One region of the Geobacillus sp. TFV-3 genome, then DNA from elsewhere that is predicted to be linked to it. Evidence: riboswitches for the same ligand, from Rfam matches in the RefSeq annotation. Region 1 holds a riboswitch; the other holds the start of a gene.
What was found. Region 1 has a riboswitch for thiamine pyrophosphate ahead of thiC (phosphomethylpyrimidine synthase ThiC). Riboswitches for the same ligand answer to the same signal wherever they lie in the genome.

Region 1 (7,722 bases):
ATATAAAACTTCCGCGCGTTTCGGCGCCGGCACGAGCGCCCACCGTTTTTGCGCTGCTTTGGCTGCCTGAACCGCTTCATCGATATCGTGTGGCCCCGACATCGCCACCTCGGCAATCGTTTCCCCCGTCGCCGGATTGACCACCGGCGCAAATTGTCCGGTGCTTGGCTCCTTCCATTCTCCATTGATATAGTTTTGGATTTTCACTGTATACTCCCCCATTTTTCCTACAAGATTTATTGAGATAATTTATACATTGAACGCCACGTGATCATTATGTCTTCTTCTTGGCCCGTAAGTCCTGGATCGTTGCGGTCACCGAGATGTGATCCGGATCCGTCAACACTTCAATCACCGTCGGCTTCTTGGCGCCAAGCGCCAACAGAAGCGCTTCTGTGAACTGGTGTTCCGTCTGTACTTGGAATCCGCAGCCGTTCAAGCATTCCGCCAACCGGGCAAACGACAAGCGGCCTAAATCGGTGCCGATGACCCGCCCCGGGAACTGCAGTTCTTGATGCATGCGGATGGTGCCGTACATATGATTGTTAAACACAATGCTGATGATCGGAATATCGTACCGAGCGGCCGTTTCCAACTCCTGCACCGTCATCATAAAGCCGCCATCCCCGGATAAAGAAACGACGGTCCGGTCGGGAAAGGCCAGTTTTGCGCCAATGGCAGCGGGCATGCCATATCCCATCGCTCCTGACGTCGGGCCGATGTACGTGTGCCCATCCCCAAACGGGAAAAAAGCATGAAGCCAACCGGCGAAATTCCCGGCATCGTTCGTAATGACTGCATTTTTCGGCAAATGACGCCCCAAACTCGCCATGACCGCTTCATAGAGATTTCGTTTTTCAAGCGGCAGCACGGCTGTTTGTTCGTATCGTTTCCTCCGTTCGGCCGCCCATTCCTGCCAAGACGGCCGCACCGCGAGATCAAGCAAACGGGACAGCGCTTCCCGACAGTCAGCCCAAACCGCGATATCTGGCGCATACACTTTTCCGAATCCATCGCTGTCGATATCGATGTGAATCAGCGTCTGATCGGAAGAGAACAAACGGTAATCTTGCGTCGTCACTTCCGACAGCCGCGTCCCCAACGCCATCACCACATCCGCCTGCTCGGCCGTTTCCATGATCGCTTTGGGCGTTCCTAGACCTAGGTGGCCGACATAGCACGGATGATTATGGGGAAATACGTCATGCCGCCGGAATGCCGCCATTACCGGAAGTGCATACTTTTCCGCCCATAAACGCAGCAACTGCTCCGCTCCCGACCATTTGACGCCGCCGCCGGCAATCACGAGCGGCCGTTTAGCGCGCTTCAGAATCTCTTCAATGTTCTGTATATCTTCTTGCCTTGGGGCCGGCTTCGGCACATGAATTTCAGCCATCGCTGCTTCCGTTATCGTTTTGGAAAATACATCTTCCGGAAGTGAAACGACGACGGGGCCGGGCCGCCCTGTTTTCGCGGTGCGAAACGCCCGTTGCACCAACTCCGGCACCCGCTCGGCTTCGCGAATTTCAACCACCCATTTTGCGATCGGACGAAAAAACGTTTCCATGTCGACTTCCTGAAATCCTTCACGCCCTAGGAAACGGCTGTTCACTTGCCCCAAAAACACGACCATCGGAGTGGAATCTTGCCTCGCGGTATGGACGCCGATCGTTAAATTCGCCCCGCCAACCGCTCTTGTCGCCAGCACGACGCCGCACTTCCGCGACGCTTTCGCATACCCTTCCGCCATAAAGGAAGCACCCCCTTCATGGCGGGCGGAGATGAACTCGATGGATGGCTCATCATAGATGGCATCCAGCAGGGGCAAATAACTTTCCCCCGGCACACCAAACACATAACGGATTTGTTCCTGTTTGAAACATTCAACGATGGCTTGAGCCACCGTGATGTGATGCATCGTTCGCTTCATGGCGCCGATTCCTCCCAATCCACTTGCTTCCATCGTTCAACAGCTTGCTGCAGACGCTCCATCGGCGCTGACAGCGATACGCGGACATATCCTTCCCCTGCGGGTCCAAACGCTGTTCCCGGTGTTACGATGACTCCCGCTTCTTCCAGCAGTTTGGCGGCAAATCGTTCGGACGAGTATCCGTCATAGACCGGAATCCACAAGAAAAAGGTCGCTTTCGGCCGCTGCACGTCGATGCCTAGTTCTCGAAGCCTCTCGACCATCATATTCATGCGTTGTTCATAAATGCGGCTATTTTCTCGAATAAACGTCCGTCCGTTCGTCAAAGCGGCCACCGCCGCCTTCTGGATCGGAATAAACTGGCACGTATCTGTGTTGCTTTTGATCACCGAAAGCGCGCGAATCATGTCGCGATTTCCGACCACATATCCGATGCGGCAACCGGCCATGTTATAGCTTTTGGACAACGAGCCGAATTCCACCGCCACTTCCTTTGCTCCGTCCACCTGCAAAATGCTCGGCGCCCGAAAACCGGCAAACGTCACAAACGAGTAGGCCGCATCATGGGCAATGAACATCTGGTGCTGACGGGCAAGGGAAACGGCTTCAGCCAACACGCTCAAATCGACCGTGGCGGCCGTCGGATTGCTCGGATAATTGAGAAACATGATTTTCGCTTGGTCATAAACGGACGAGGGAAGCGCATCAAACCGAGGCGCGTAGCCATGTTGCGCATCGAGCGGAAGCGATAGGCTCTGGCCGCGGGCAAAATGGACCGCCGTCCGGTAGACGGGATAGCCCGGATCAGGCACTAAGGCGAGCTCGCCGGGATTGAGAACGGCTTGCAGCAAATGGACGATTCCTTCTTTCGAGCCAATTAACGCCAACACCTCGGTCTCGGGATCGAGCTTGACGCCATATTCCCGTTCATAAAAACGCGCGACCGCTTCCCGATACTCCCTGCAGCCGCCATATGGCGAATACGTATAGTGTTCTGGTGCATCGAGCGCTTCTTTCAACGCTTCGATGACAAAGGAAGGAGGCGGCAAATCGGGGGCGCCGATCCCTAAATCAATGACATCGACCCCTCGCTGGAGCAGTTCTTCTTTTTTCTTCTGAAATCGGGAGAACAAATATGGCGGCATCGTCTGCACAATATCGGAAAATGTGTTCAATCCCATCCCTCCTCATGGCCCTTCGTTTCAGTTTATGCGCACGCCCACCGCCCTCATGCCCATCTCACGTTCACGAAGCAGCCTATCATACCAATGGCTTTCTCACATCAAGACATCATCAAAATCTTTTTTCTCAAAAAGCGGGCTTTTTCACTAAGTTGCTAGAAAAACGCGATCAACCTTCTGAAACCCAGCCCTTTCGCCATAAAAAGAAGCGGCCGGCATCATCCATGCTTCGATGACGCAACTGGCCGCTGTCTATGGAAGCGAAACGCCGGCGAAGGCGCCGCGATAGACTGCGCAGTTTTCCCCGCATAATCATTCTATGACTAGAAATTTGCGCCTTATGCCATTATCATAATCAATCCGAAATGATTTGTAAATATATTTTTAAAAAATTATATATTTTTAAAATAGTAATGAACCGCGCCAATTTGCAGGACAAACAAGAGGGGCGATGAACGTTCGCCCCCCCTGCTGCTTCGATCAGCACCGAGCGTTTTCCAGCTCATGCTTTTTCCGTTGATCGAACCTCCATTCCTCTCCACCATGCCGAGCATCACAGCACGCTTCTTGTCATTGATACAGCGACGACCCTTGCCGAATAAATTGTTGCGCTTTTTCTTTCATCCCCTCCTCTTTGATTTTCCGTTGCAGTTCATGTGAAATGTTCATGGAACAAAATTTCGGCCCGCACATCGAACAAAAATGGGCCGTTTTCGCCGCCTCAGCCGGCAATGTTTCATCATGGTATTCGCGGGCCCGCTCCGGGTCAAGCGATAAGTTGAACTGGTCGTTCCAGCGAAATTCAAAGCGCGCTTTCGAGAGCGCGTCGTCACGCTGCTGAGCGGCTGGATGCCCTTTTGCCAGATCAGCCGCATGGGCGGCGATTTTATAGGCCACGACCCCGGCGCGTACGTCCTCTTTATTCGGCAACCCTAAATGTTCTTTGGGCGTTACGTAACAAAGCATCGCCGTTCCATAAGCGCCAATGATGGCGGCGCCAATCGCTGACGTAATATGGTCATACCCGGGCGCGATGTCGGTGACAAGCGGCCCTAACGTATAAAACGGCGCCCCGTGGCAAAGCTCCTGTTCCCGCTCGACATTTTCGCGAATTTTATGCATCGGAATGTGCCCCGGCCCCTCGATCATCACTTGCACGTCATGCTTCCAGGCGATTTTCGTCAGCTCGCCGAGCGTTTCGAGCTCGGCAAACTGCGCCTCATCGTTCGCGTCGGCGATGGAGCCGGGGCGCAAGCCGTCGCCAAGGGAGATCGCAACATCGTATTGTTTCAAAATCTCGCATATTTCTTCAAAATGCGTATACAAAAAGTTTTCTTCATGGTGGGCCAAACACCATTGGGCGATGATCGAGCCGCCGCGCGATACAATTCCGGTCGTCCGGTTGGCGGTGAGCGGAATGTAATGAAGCCGCACACCGGCGTGGATCGTCATGTAGTCGACGCCTTGTTCCGCCTGCTCAATGAGCGTCTCGCGGTACACGTCCCATGTCAACTTCTCCGGCGCCCCTCCTACTTTCTCAAGCGCCTGATAAATCGGCACTGTTCCCACGGGAACCGGAGAATTGCGGATGATGTACTCGCGCGTTTCATGAATGTGTTTGCCGGTCGATAAATCCATGACCGTATCGGCGCCCCAGCGCACCGCCCAAAGCAGTTTTTCCACTTCGTCTTCAATCGATGAAGAAACAGCCGAGTTGCCGATATTGGCATTAATTTTCACATGGAAACGACGGCCAATGATCATCGGTTCGCTCTCTGGATGGTTAATATTGGCCGGAATAATGGCCCGACCAGCGGCGACTTCTTGACGGACAATTTCTGGATCAATTTGTTCACGAATCGCGACAAACTCCATTTCTGGCGTAATGATCCCCCGTTTGGCGTAATGCATTTGTGTCACGGTTTTTCCGGGCTTTGCCCTCAATGGACGGTGCACAAACGGAAGCGAACACTGAATCGCAACAGAAGACTGCTCCATTTCCTCCACATCACCGCGCTCAATGATCCAGCGGCGGCGAAGGGGAGGCAAGCCTTTTTCCACGTCCGGTTCAAAATCGGGATCCGTATACGGGCCCGTCGTATCGTAGACACGCACCGGTTTGTTTTCCACCATTCCTTGCGGCGTTTTCGTTGGCGACAAAGCAATTTCTCTCATCGGCACGCGCACATCCGGGCGCGACCCTTCGATGTACACTTTGCGGCTTTCCGGAAACGACATAAACGAGCGGATGGTTTCCATGCGTGGCTTCCCCTTTCAACATAAAATTATGAAAGATCAGATCCGAAGCCACACCGTCTGAAGCGGGGCAAACACGAGAATAGGCGATGGCGGCCGATTCAAAATAAAAACAGGTTCCGACACCGGAACCTGATCGAAGGCAAAAGGCCAAATGAACAAGACACGTCCATCTGTTCCCGCTGCCTGCTTCCCTACGCTGGCATGACCCAGATCAGGTTCAAAGGGTCAAAGAACTTCATCGCGTTCTTTTCTCAGCCCGGCTCTCGGACTCCCCTAGCAGATAAGCGTATAACAATGATGACTGACTTTTTTATTTTATCAGGCTATTGACAAAGATGCAAACCATTTTATTCCAAACCTTGACTCCCACACGTCGTTTGAAAGTCCCTCTTTCTCGGAGAAAGCGTCCTTTTCCTCACTCACACAGAAAATTTCTTCAGCATTGCCCGCATCTCGTCCGCCATCTGACCGAGCGATGTCGACGAAGAGGCGATTTCCTCGACGGAAGCCATTTGTTCCTGCGTTGCTGCCGATACGTTGGCCGCACCGGACGCTGACTGTTCGACAATATTGGTCATCTGTTGGAGTGCGTCGCTCACTTGGCGGGCATGCTCCGTCATTTGCTCGATGGCGGACGATACTTGTCCAATTTGTTGGCTCACTTGGCCGACCTCTTCGCGAATATGGGCAAATGATTGGCCGCATGCCGCCGCAACGTTCAATCCTTTCGCCACTTCGGAGATCACCCGTTCGGCAGACGCAACCGCCCGCTTCGTTTCTTCTTGAATGTAACCGATCAGCTCGGAAATTTGTTGCGCTGAGCGCGCTGATTGTTCTGCGAGCTTTCGCACTTCATCCGCGACAACCGCAAACCCTTTCCCTTGCTCACCGGCGCGCGCCGCTTCGATCGCCGCATTGAGCGCCAACAAATTCGTCTGCGACGCAATGCCGGTGATCGCTTCCGTAATCTGTCCAATCTCATTGGAGCGCTCCCCAAGCCCTTTCACCACTTGGCCGAGCGTTTGCACATGATCGTAAATGAACTGCATTTGCTCCGACATTTGTCCGATTGACTGCTTGCCGTCCTCTGCTTTCGCCGACGTTTTCTCGGCGCGGTGCACCACATCTTTCGTATGGCAAGCGACGTTGCTCAAAGTTTGGGAAATATCATGCACGGACGCGGCGGTGGCGCGGACAGCATCGGCCTGCTCCTCCGCACTCGCTGCGAGAGTTTCCATCGTTGTCGCAATTTGCTCTGTCGCTTTCGTCGTCTGTTCGGCGACAGCAGCAAGCTGCTGAGAATATTGCGCTACTTCTTCGGCATGATGTTGGATTTGCCCCATCACACTTTGCCAAGCGTTTGCCATATCGTTTAACGACGACGCAATCGGCCGCAGCTGCTGCACGCGATCAAGCGGTATGCGCACCGTCAAATCTCCCCCTGTCATCTTGCCTAAATGTTCATTAATAACGGCAATTGGTGCAACAAACCTCCGATAGTTGAGCGTTGCTGAAACGAAACCGAGCATCGCGCCAAACAGCAACGTAGCAGCAAGCGTCCACCAAAACGCCCCTCCGCGAATGCCGTTGACCAGGCATATCGCCATGCCAATCGCGGCCGTGCCAGGAATGACGACGAACATCGTGCGGATGATATAACTTGCTAACGACAAAACCATTCTCCTCCTTATTTCTATTGCTCAAACATTTTTCTCTCCTTCACCACATTGACATATTCGTGAATGTTCATTCATTTTCCTTCCTCACGTCTAAGCAAATGTTTTTAGAATTGAACGCTCTCCCACCTACACAAAGGATTAGAGGTGGGAGATTCTTCAGAACACCCGCCCCACAGCAGACTTCCAACCAAGCCATCCCTGCGCCCCCCACAGTTCAGTTGTCTTACGAAGACAACAAGCGAAGTCATTCGTTCAACAGATGTTGGACGGCGTTCTTGTCTCGATCGTGCTTCGGGAGTTTGATGCGATGGCCGCCAACCTCAATCGATGCCGAGTACGAATGGATGGAACGATGTACAACGCCGCACCATCCAAACTTACGATGAACTTGCCTCGAATCGCCGACCTAAAAAAAGCAGGCTTCTACCGGAAGCCCGCCTTTTTCCATTGTTTACACCGTCGGTTTTTCCGTTGTCACATACGTCCCAGCGATAAAATCGTGAATCGACCGTTTGTCTTCTCTCGCAGCGACCATAATTGCACTAATAACGAGACCGATTCCAAACGTAATAAAATAGACGAGTCCGCCGACAAACGAACGCAAAAACATCGTTCCGATGCCGACTTTGCCGCCATTCACTTTCGCAATTCGGATGCCAAGCATCCGCTTGCC
Region 2 (7,722 bases), 2.3 Mb from region 1:
CGGCGTTGCTTGAATCGATGACAGAGGAGGATTTTCACCGAACCGTTCGGCTGGAAGGGGCAGCGAAGGAAATGCCGCTGTATGTATTGACCGCATTATATGCATGGCATGGGAAACATCATACCGCGCAAGTTGCGTCGTTGCGCAAACGAAAAGGATGGTAAAGGCTGCCGATTGTTCGGCGGCTTTTTTCTTCATGCATAATAGAAAGATGATGCTGCGCAAACAACATTGGGAACCCGCCGGCTGGGCGGGGCTTTTTTGTCGTCATCCTGCCGGGAGAATGGTGAAATAGCATTTTGCTTAAACGGCGGAATATGATTATGTTATACTAACAAATATTAAGGGACACGAAATACATAGTTGGCAAGGGGGATCGGTATGGGAGCGGAGCAGCAGCCGCTTATGGCAGAACAAAAAGAAAAAATATGGACGAAAGATTTTGTTTTGATTTGTTTGGCCAATTTTTTTGTGTTTCTTGGGTTTCAAATGACGCTGCCGACCATTCCGCTGTTTGTCGAGCATTTGGGCGGCAACGATCAGCTGATTGGCGTTGTCGTCGGTGTGTTTACGTTTTCGGCGCTCATCGTCCGTCCGTTCGCCGGCCATGCGCTTGAGACGAAAGGGCGCCGGTTTGTGTTTTTATTGGGGCTTCTCATTTTTGTCGTTTCTGTCGGTTCCTACAGCTTGATCTCAAGTATTTTCTTTCTCTTTTTGATGCGGGTCGTCCAAGGAATCGGTTGGGGGTTTTCGACAACCGCTTCCGGAACGGTGGCAACGGACATCGTTCCAGCGAGCCGCCGCGGTGAAGGAATGGGCTATTACGGGCTGTCTGGGAGTATCGCCTTGGCGTTTGGTCCGTCGCTTGGACTTGTGCTTGCCGCTATGATTCCGTTTAGCCATCTGTTTGCCATTTGTGCGGCGCTTGGAGTCGCTTCGGTGCTGTTTGCCGCCGCGATCACGTATAAAAAAGCGGAAGCCGTGCATGGTAAAGGGGAGAACAGATGGGACTTGTATGAAAAAAGCGCTTTGACTCCGTCGTTGCTGTTGTTTTTCTTGACGGTGACGTTCGGCGGCATCGCCTCATTCTTGCCTCTATATACGGCGCAAAAACAGATCGGCGGCCTGCAGCTGTACTTTTTGCTTTACGCGCTTGCCTTGATGGTGACGCGAACGTTCGCTGGCCAGTTGTATGATCGAAAAGGGCATCGGGCCGTTTTTCTACCTGGGGCGGGGCTTATTTTGCTGGCGATGCTTCTTCTCGCTTGGCTGCCGGGAGAATGGGCGTTGCTTTTGGCGGCGGTGCTATACGGTTTCGGCTTTGGCATGGTGCAACCGGGGCTGCAGGCGTGGTCCGTCGAGCGGGCGCCTGCCCACCGCAAGGGAATGGCGAACGCGACATTTTTCTCGTTTTTTGATTTAGGGGTCGGCGTCGGGGCGATGGTGTTTGGCCAAATCAGCCATTGGTTCGGCTATCCGAGCATTTATTTGGCCGCCGCCGGTTCTGTGCTCCTTTCAATGCTTGTCTATTGGACCGTCTTGCACAGAGAGCAGCCCCTTCGTTCAAAGGCGGGAAAAAACGCTTAGGGATAGCCCCTAAGCGTTTTTAGCTAGGTTCTTCACCGGCGGGAATGCACTTCGTAAATAGCGAATTTTAAGTAGTCGCCTTCTTCCGCGGCAAGGAGTTTCGGGTGGTCGTAGCCGGCGCCGTTCCAATATACTTGACGCAGCACTTTTTTTGCGTCAAATGCTGCGTCGGCGATCATCTCTTGAAACAGGTGCGGGCGGACGTGGTACGAGCAGCTTGATGTGACGAAAAAGCCGCCGTCTTTCACAAGCTTCAAACCGTTTAAGTTAATGTCTTTATAGCCGCGCAGCGCCTTCGGGACGGCATGGGCCGATTTCGCGAACGCCGGGGGGTCGATGATGACGACATCCCACTGTTTGCCGGCGCGCACCGATTCGCGCAAATAGTCGAAGGCGTTGGCGACGACAAATTCAACGTTTGTGAATCCGTTTAACGCGGCGTTCCGTTTTGCCGTTTCGATGGCATGTTCCGAAATGTCGACTGCTGTGGCATGTTTTGCTCCGTACAGACAAGCGTTTAGCATAAACGAGCCGGTATGGGTGAAGCAGTCGAGCACGGTCGTCTCCGGACCGATCAGCGGACGAAGGGCGGCGCGGTTTTGCCGTTGGTCGAAGAAAAAGCCGGTTTTTTGTCCGTTTTCAATATCGACGATGTATTTCACGCCGTTTTCCTCGATTTCGATTTCCGTTTCCCCTTCCCCGTACCAAAAGCCCTTTTCTTGTTTGAGACCTTCAAGCTCCCGAACGGACACATCGTTGCGCAAATAAATGGCCCTTGGGGCGAACACGTCAAGCAAGCCGCGCAAAATCCAGTCTTTCCGTCTTTCCATGCCGAGCGCCAAAATTTGCACAACAAGCACATCTTCATATTTGTCGACGATCAATCCGGGCAAAAAGTCGGCCTCGCCATAGACGGCGCGGCAGGAGCGAACGCCGGGAATCATCCGTTCACGGTACGCCCACGCCTGACGGATGCGGTCGATGAAAAAGCGCTCATCAAGTTCATCGTTTCGGTTTTGCGTCAAAACGCGGACGATGATTTGTGAAGCGGGGTTGATATATCCTTTCGCCAGCCAATAGCCTTGATGATTGTAAACGTCAACGAAGTCGCCCGGCGCCGCATCACCTTCGATGCGGTCGACTTCACTTTGAAAAATCCATGGATGCCCTTGCTCAAGCCGTTTTTTTCGTTCTCGTTTGAGGATGACCTTTGCCATCGTTTCCACTCCCATTCCATCGTCAATTGTTGCGTTTCCATCATAGCGGATTGAAACGCGCAGCGCAACGTCGGCGAAAAAAGGATTGACAATCGTTCGTGCCATGGTATGATTAAGTGTAAAGAAAACTGAAAATTGCACCATCATCCACTAGGGGGGCCTTTAGAAAGGCTGAGATCAAAGTGTGCCTTTGAGACCCTTAGCACCTGATCTGGGTAATGCCAGCGTAGGGAAGTGGAGGAGCAGCACAGCAAGGCTAGGCTTTGCCTTGCCAACGTCGCATGCCCACGCCGCTTTCTTTACGCCAATCGGCAAAGGAAGCGGCGTTTTTATTTTGCCAAAAAGGGGGAAAACGAATGTCATTTGCCAAACAATTGCGCCAAGCGGCCGATCCGATCTGGCAGGCGAGTTTCCGCCATCCGTTTGTTCAGGAGCTTGGCCAAGGGACGCTTGCGCGCGAGAAGTTTCGCTATTACGTGATGCAAGATGCCTATTATTTGCGCCATTTTGCCCGCGTGCAGGCGATCGGGGCGGCGAAATCGCCGGATTTGGCGACGACAGCCCGGTTGGCGCACCATGCACAAAGCACTTGCGAAGCTGAGCTGTCGCTGCATGAAACGTTCGCCAAGCTCTTGGGCATTACGGAAGAGGAAAGGGCGGCGTTCATTCCGGCGCCGACGGCGTACGCCTATACGTCGCACATGTACCGCGCGGCGTACGAAGGGCATCTCGGCGATGTCATCGCTGCCATTTTGCCGTGCTACTGGCTGTATTACGAAATTGGCGAGCGCTTGAAAACGTGCCGGCCGAATGATCCGATTTATGAAAAATGGATCGGCACCTACAGTTCGGATTGGTTCCGCTCGCTTGTTGAAGAGCAAATCGCGCGGCTTGACAACATCGCTGACGCGGTCACCGAAGAGGATCGCCATCGGATGAAGCGGCATTTCCTCATCAGCAGTGAATATGAGTACGAGTTTTGGGAGATGGCGTATCGGCTTGAGCAGTGGCCGTCGGCTGAATTGGCGGCGAGCCGTTGACGCAAGACAAGGAGGAGAACAGGATGGAAGTGAAAACAAAAGGGTTAAAATTGGCGGATATTTTAACGACGATCGTCATTGCCATTGTGTTTGGCGTTATTTACAAATTATGGGGACCGCTATATAGCGCGGTGGGAGCAGTAGGGTTTCATCTCGATCAACTTATTTACGGCATGTGGTTTATCGCCTCCTCGCTCGCCTATTTGTTGATCCGCAAACCAGGGGTGGCGTTGCTTGCGGAGATTGCGGCTTCGTCCGGCGAGCTGATCATGGGATCGCAATGGGGGCTTGAAGTGCTCATTTACGGGGTCGTCCAAGGGCTGTTGGCCGAGCTTGTCTTTGCCGTCTTCCGCTATCGGCGCTTTGATGTGTTCGTTGTCTCGCTCGGCGCGGTCGGGGCGACGGTCGGCTCGCTCATCATGGATTTTTACAAAGGCTATATTGGAGCGCTTGCTCCATGGAATATGGCGCTCTTTTTGCTGGCGCGTTTTATCGGCGCCATCCTCATCTCCGGTGTGTTTGCTGTTTCATTGGCGAAAGCGCTCGAAAAAACCGGAGTGACGCAAATGTGGCGGCCGGCCTCGAAAGACGATTACGATGCGTTGAACCGGTAAGGCGGCGAATGGCGATGAAACAAGCAATTGCGATTGATCGGCTGCGCCTGAAATTTCCCGGGAGCGACGGACTGTTGTTTCGCGACTTGTCGCTTTCGATTGCCGAGGGGGAGAAAGTGCTCCTCCTTGGTCCGTCGGGATGCGGCAAGTCGACATTATTGCAAGTGATGGCTGGCATCATTCCCCACTCGATCGATGTGCCGATGAAAGCGGAGCGCCTTGAGCGGCCGGAACGGTGGGGCTATGTTTTCCAAGATCCTGATGCGCAATTTTGCATGCCGTATGCGGACGAGGAAATCGCTTTTGCCCTGGAAAATCGAAGCGTGCCGCGCTATGAGATGCCCGTCCGCATCCGCGCCCTGCTGGACCAGGTCGGTTTGGAGATCGCCCCGCATACTGATATTCATGCGCTTTCCGGCGGGATGAAGCAGCGGTTGGCTCTTGCTTCGGTGCTGGCGCTTGAGCCGGATGTCTTGTTTTTGGATGAGCCGACGGCGCTGCTCGATGAAGAAGGGACGAAGGCGGTATGGCAAACGGTGAAGCAGGTGGGCCGCGGCAAAACGGTTGTCATCGTCGAGCATAAAATTGACCATGTGCTCGACTTTGTGGATCGCATTGTCTTGTTCGGCCGCGATGGGCGCATCATCGCCGACGGCGAGGCGAAGGCGGTGTTTTCCGACTATAAAGACGTGATTGCCGCTGAAGGGATTTGGTATCCAGGCGTCTGGGACGACTATGACCGGACGGCAAGGCGGCGAAATCGCCATCAAGGCGAGGAGCTTCTTCGCCTCGCCCGTTTTCGCGGGTTCCGCGGCCGGGAGGCGAAAATTTATGTTCCTGAAGCAACGGTGCATGCGGGCGAATGGATTGCCGTCACCGGAAAAAACGGCGCCGGTAAAAGCACGTTGTTGCACGCGCTTATGCAACTCATTCATACAGACGGCGAGTATGTGCTGCTAGGGGCCGACATCAAGCAGCAACACCCGCTCTACCGCCATATTGCCTTTGTTTTCCAAAATCCGGATTGGCAATTTGTCACCCATTCGGTTCGCGAAGAGCTCGCCTACTCGCTTCGGCTTGAAGGGCGGCCGGAAGCGGAAATTGAGGAAACGATCGCTCGCCTGTTGCGTGAATTTGACCTTGTTGAGCAGCAAGACCAACACCCGTACCAGCTGTCGATTGGGCAAAAACGGCGGTTGAGCGTCGCTGCTTCGATCGTCGCCGGCCAACGCCTCTTTTTGCTTGATGAGCCGACGTTTGGTCAAGACGCGAAAAACACGTTTGCTTTGCTTGAAATGCTTGAAGCGCACCGCGAACAAGGAGCGGCGATCATGATGGTTACACATGACGAACAAATCGTCCGCCGCTTTGCGACGAGACGGTGGGTGATTGAAGACGGGACGCTTGTTCGGGACGAACAGCTTGACATCCGAGAGCCGGTGTTGGCGGAAGGTGGGGCGGGGCGATGAAATGGGAGGTTCGCTGCCGCGAGACATGGCTTCATGAGACGAACCCGAGCTTAAAGCTCATTGTGCTTGTCGTGCTCTTTTTCGCTGTGTTGTTCATTCATAACCCGAACGTACTGATCAACGTTTCGCTCGCTCTGTTTGTTTTGTTTTGCTTTGGCACCGGCTATCCGGCAAACGTGTTGTTTTGGCTGTTTTTGCCGTTTTTCCTCGTCTTTGTTTCGACGGCCTCATCGATGATGATGTTTGGCGAAGGAACGACGACATGGGTTCGCTGGGGGCTCATCCATATTACGGCGGAAAGCTTTTGGCGCGGAGTGCATATCGGGTTTCGCGCTTTGGCGCTTGGGCTTCTCGGGTTGATTTTTTCGCTGACGACTCGGCCGGTGCATCTGTTTTATTCACTCATGCAACAGCTGAAGCTGAAGCCGAAGTATGCATACAGTTTTTTGGCGGCCGTTCGCCTGTTGCCGATTATGCTTGAAGAGTTTCAGACGATCCGCTATGCGTTAAAAGTGCGCGGCGTGCCGAACAAGGGCGGCCTCAGCAAAGTGAAGCGCTACGCCATTCCGCTGTTGTCGCAAAGCATCCGCCGCGCCCAGCGCATTGCGGTCGCGATGGAGGCAAAGCGATTTTCCGGGAATGGGCGGCGCACGTTTTACTATGAAATAGGGTTTGGCAAATATGATGTCCTGTTTGTCGCCTTGTTCGCCGCCTTGATGCTGGCGGCTTATTATGCCGGCATACATTATCCATATATCCCGACCAGCGATGTCCGATAGAGGAAAAGGGATGGCGATGGGGATTCTTCATTTCATTTCGACGGGACGGCAGACAGCCGATGAGTTCGCGGCGATTTGCGCCCATGTTCATCCGTATGCCGATTTCATTCATATTCGTGAAAAGGAAAAGACAGCGCGCGAAGTGGCCGAGTTCGTCACCGCGTTGCTTCGCGCCGGGGTGCCGCCGCGAAAAATTGTGGTCAATGACCGAGTTGACGTCGCTGTCGTTTATGGTGTCAAAGGGGTGCAGCTTGCTTATCACAGCCTGCCGGTGCGCGCCGTCCGCTGCTCGTTTCCGGACTTGATGGTTGGCTGCTCGGTGCACGGGTCAGAGGAGGCGAAACAAGCCGAACAGGATGGCGCTCACTTTTGTTTGTATGGTCATATTTTTTCGACGGACAGCAAGCCCGGTTTGCCGCCGCGTGGGTTGGATTCGCTTGCCGAAATCGCTGCTGCCGTGTCCATTCCAGTCATCGCCATCGGCGGCATTCATGCCGGCAACGCCCGTCAAGTGTTGGAAGCAGGCGCGTCCGGGGTGGCGGTATTGTCGGCTGTTTTTTTCGCAGCCGACCCTGTTGCTGAGGCTAAACGGCTGGCAGACATCGTGAAATGGAGGGGATAGGGGATGACGCATCGGTATGACGTCGCCATCATCGGCGGCGGGGTGATCGGGGCGGCCATCGGCTTTGAGCTCGCCAAGCGGCGGCATCGCGTCGCCATTTTCGAAAAAGGAACGATGGGAAGCGGGGCGTCAAGTGCGGCGGCTGGCATGCTCGGGGCGCAATCGGAGTTTTCGGCGCGGAGTCCGCTCGTGCCGCTTGCCTTACAAAGCCGGGCGCTCATGCCGGCCTTGGCTGAAGAGCTGAGGGAGAGGACCGGCATCGATATCGGCCTTGTCGAAAAAGGAATGATCAAACTAGCGACAACGGAGGAGGAAGCAGACGATCTCCACCGCCATTATACATTTTGGCGGGTTATAGGCGAGCCGGTGCAGTGGCTCACGAAAGGGGAGGCGC

Region 2: another riboswitch for thiamine pyrophosphate. It lies ahead of tenA (thiaminase II); the one in region 1 lies ahead of thiC (phosphomethylpyrimidine synthase ThiC).

Annotation. Positions count from the first base shown of each region.
Region 1 covers NZ_MPSP01000001.1:464,584-472,305, reverse strand. The annotation lists gene BJQ97_RS02355 (aldehyde dehydrogenase family protein) at 1-207, opposite strand, end outside; gene BJQ97_RS02350 (thiamine pyrophosphate-binding protein) at 275-1,930, opposite strand; gene BJQ97_RS02345 (aminotransferase class I/II-fold pyridoxal phosphate-dependent enzyme) at 1,927-3,105, opposite strand; gene thiC (phosphomethylpyrimidine synthase ThiC) at 3,682-5,370, opposite strand; TPP riboswitch at 5,542-5,655, opposite strand; gene BJQ97_RS02335 (methyl-accepting chemotaxis protein) at 5,790-7,043, opposite strand; gene BJQ97_RS02330 (RDD family protein) at 7,501-7,722, opposite strand, start outside.
Region 2 covers NZ_MPSP01000001.1:2,765,220-2,772,941, reverse strand. The annotation lists gene BJQ97_RS14000 (YfiT family bacillithiol transferase) at 1-164, shown strand, start outside; gene BJQ97_RS13995 (MFS transporter) at 382-1,587, shown strand; gene BJQ97_RS13990 (class I SAM-dependent rRNA methyltransferase) at 1,620-2,804, opposite strand; TPP riboswitch at 2,947-3,054, shown strand; gene tenA (thiaminase II) at 3,161-3,844, shown strand; gene BJQ97_RS13980 (ECF transporter S component) at 3,868-4,458, shown strand; gene BJQ97_RS13975 (ABC transporter ATP-binding protein) at 4,473-5,927, shown strand; gene BJQ97_RS13970 (energy-coupling factor transporter transmembrane component T family protein) at 5,924-6,706, shown strand; gene tenI (thiazole tautomerase TenI) at 6,723-7,328, shown strand; gene thiO (glycine oxidase ThiO) at 7,332-7,722, shown strand, end outside.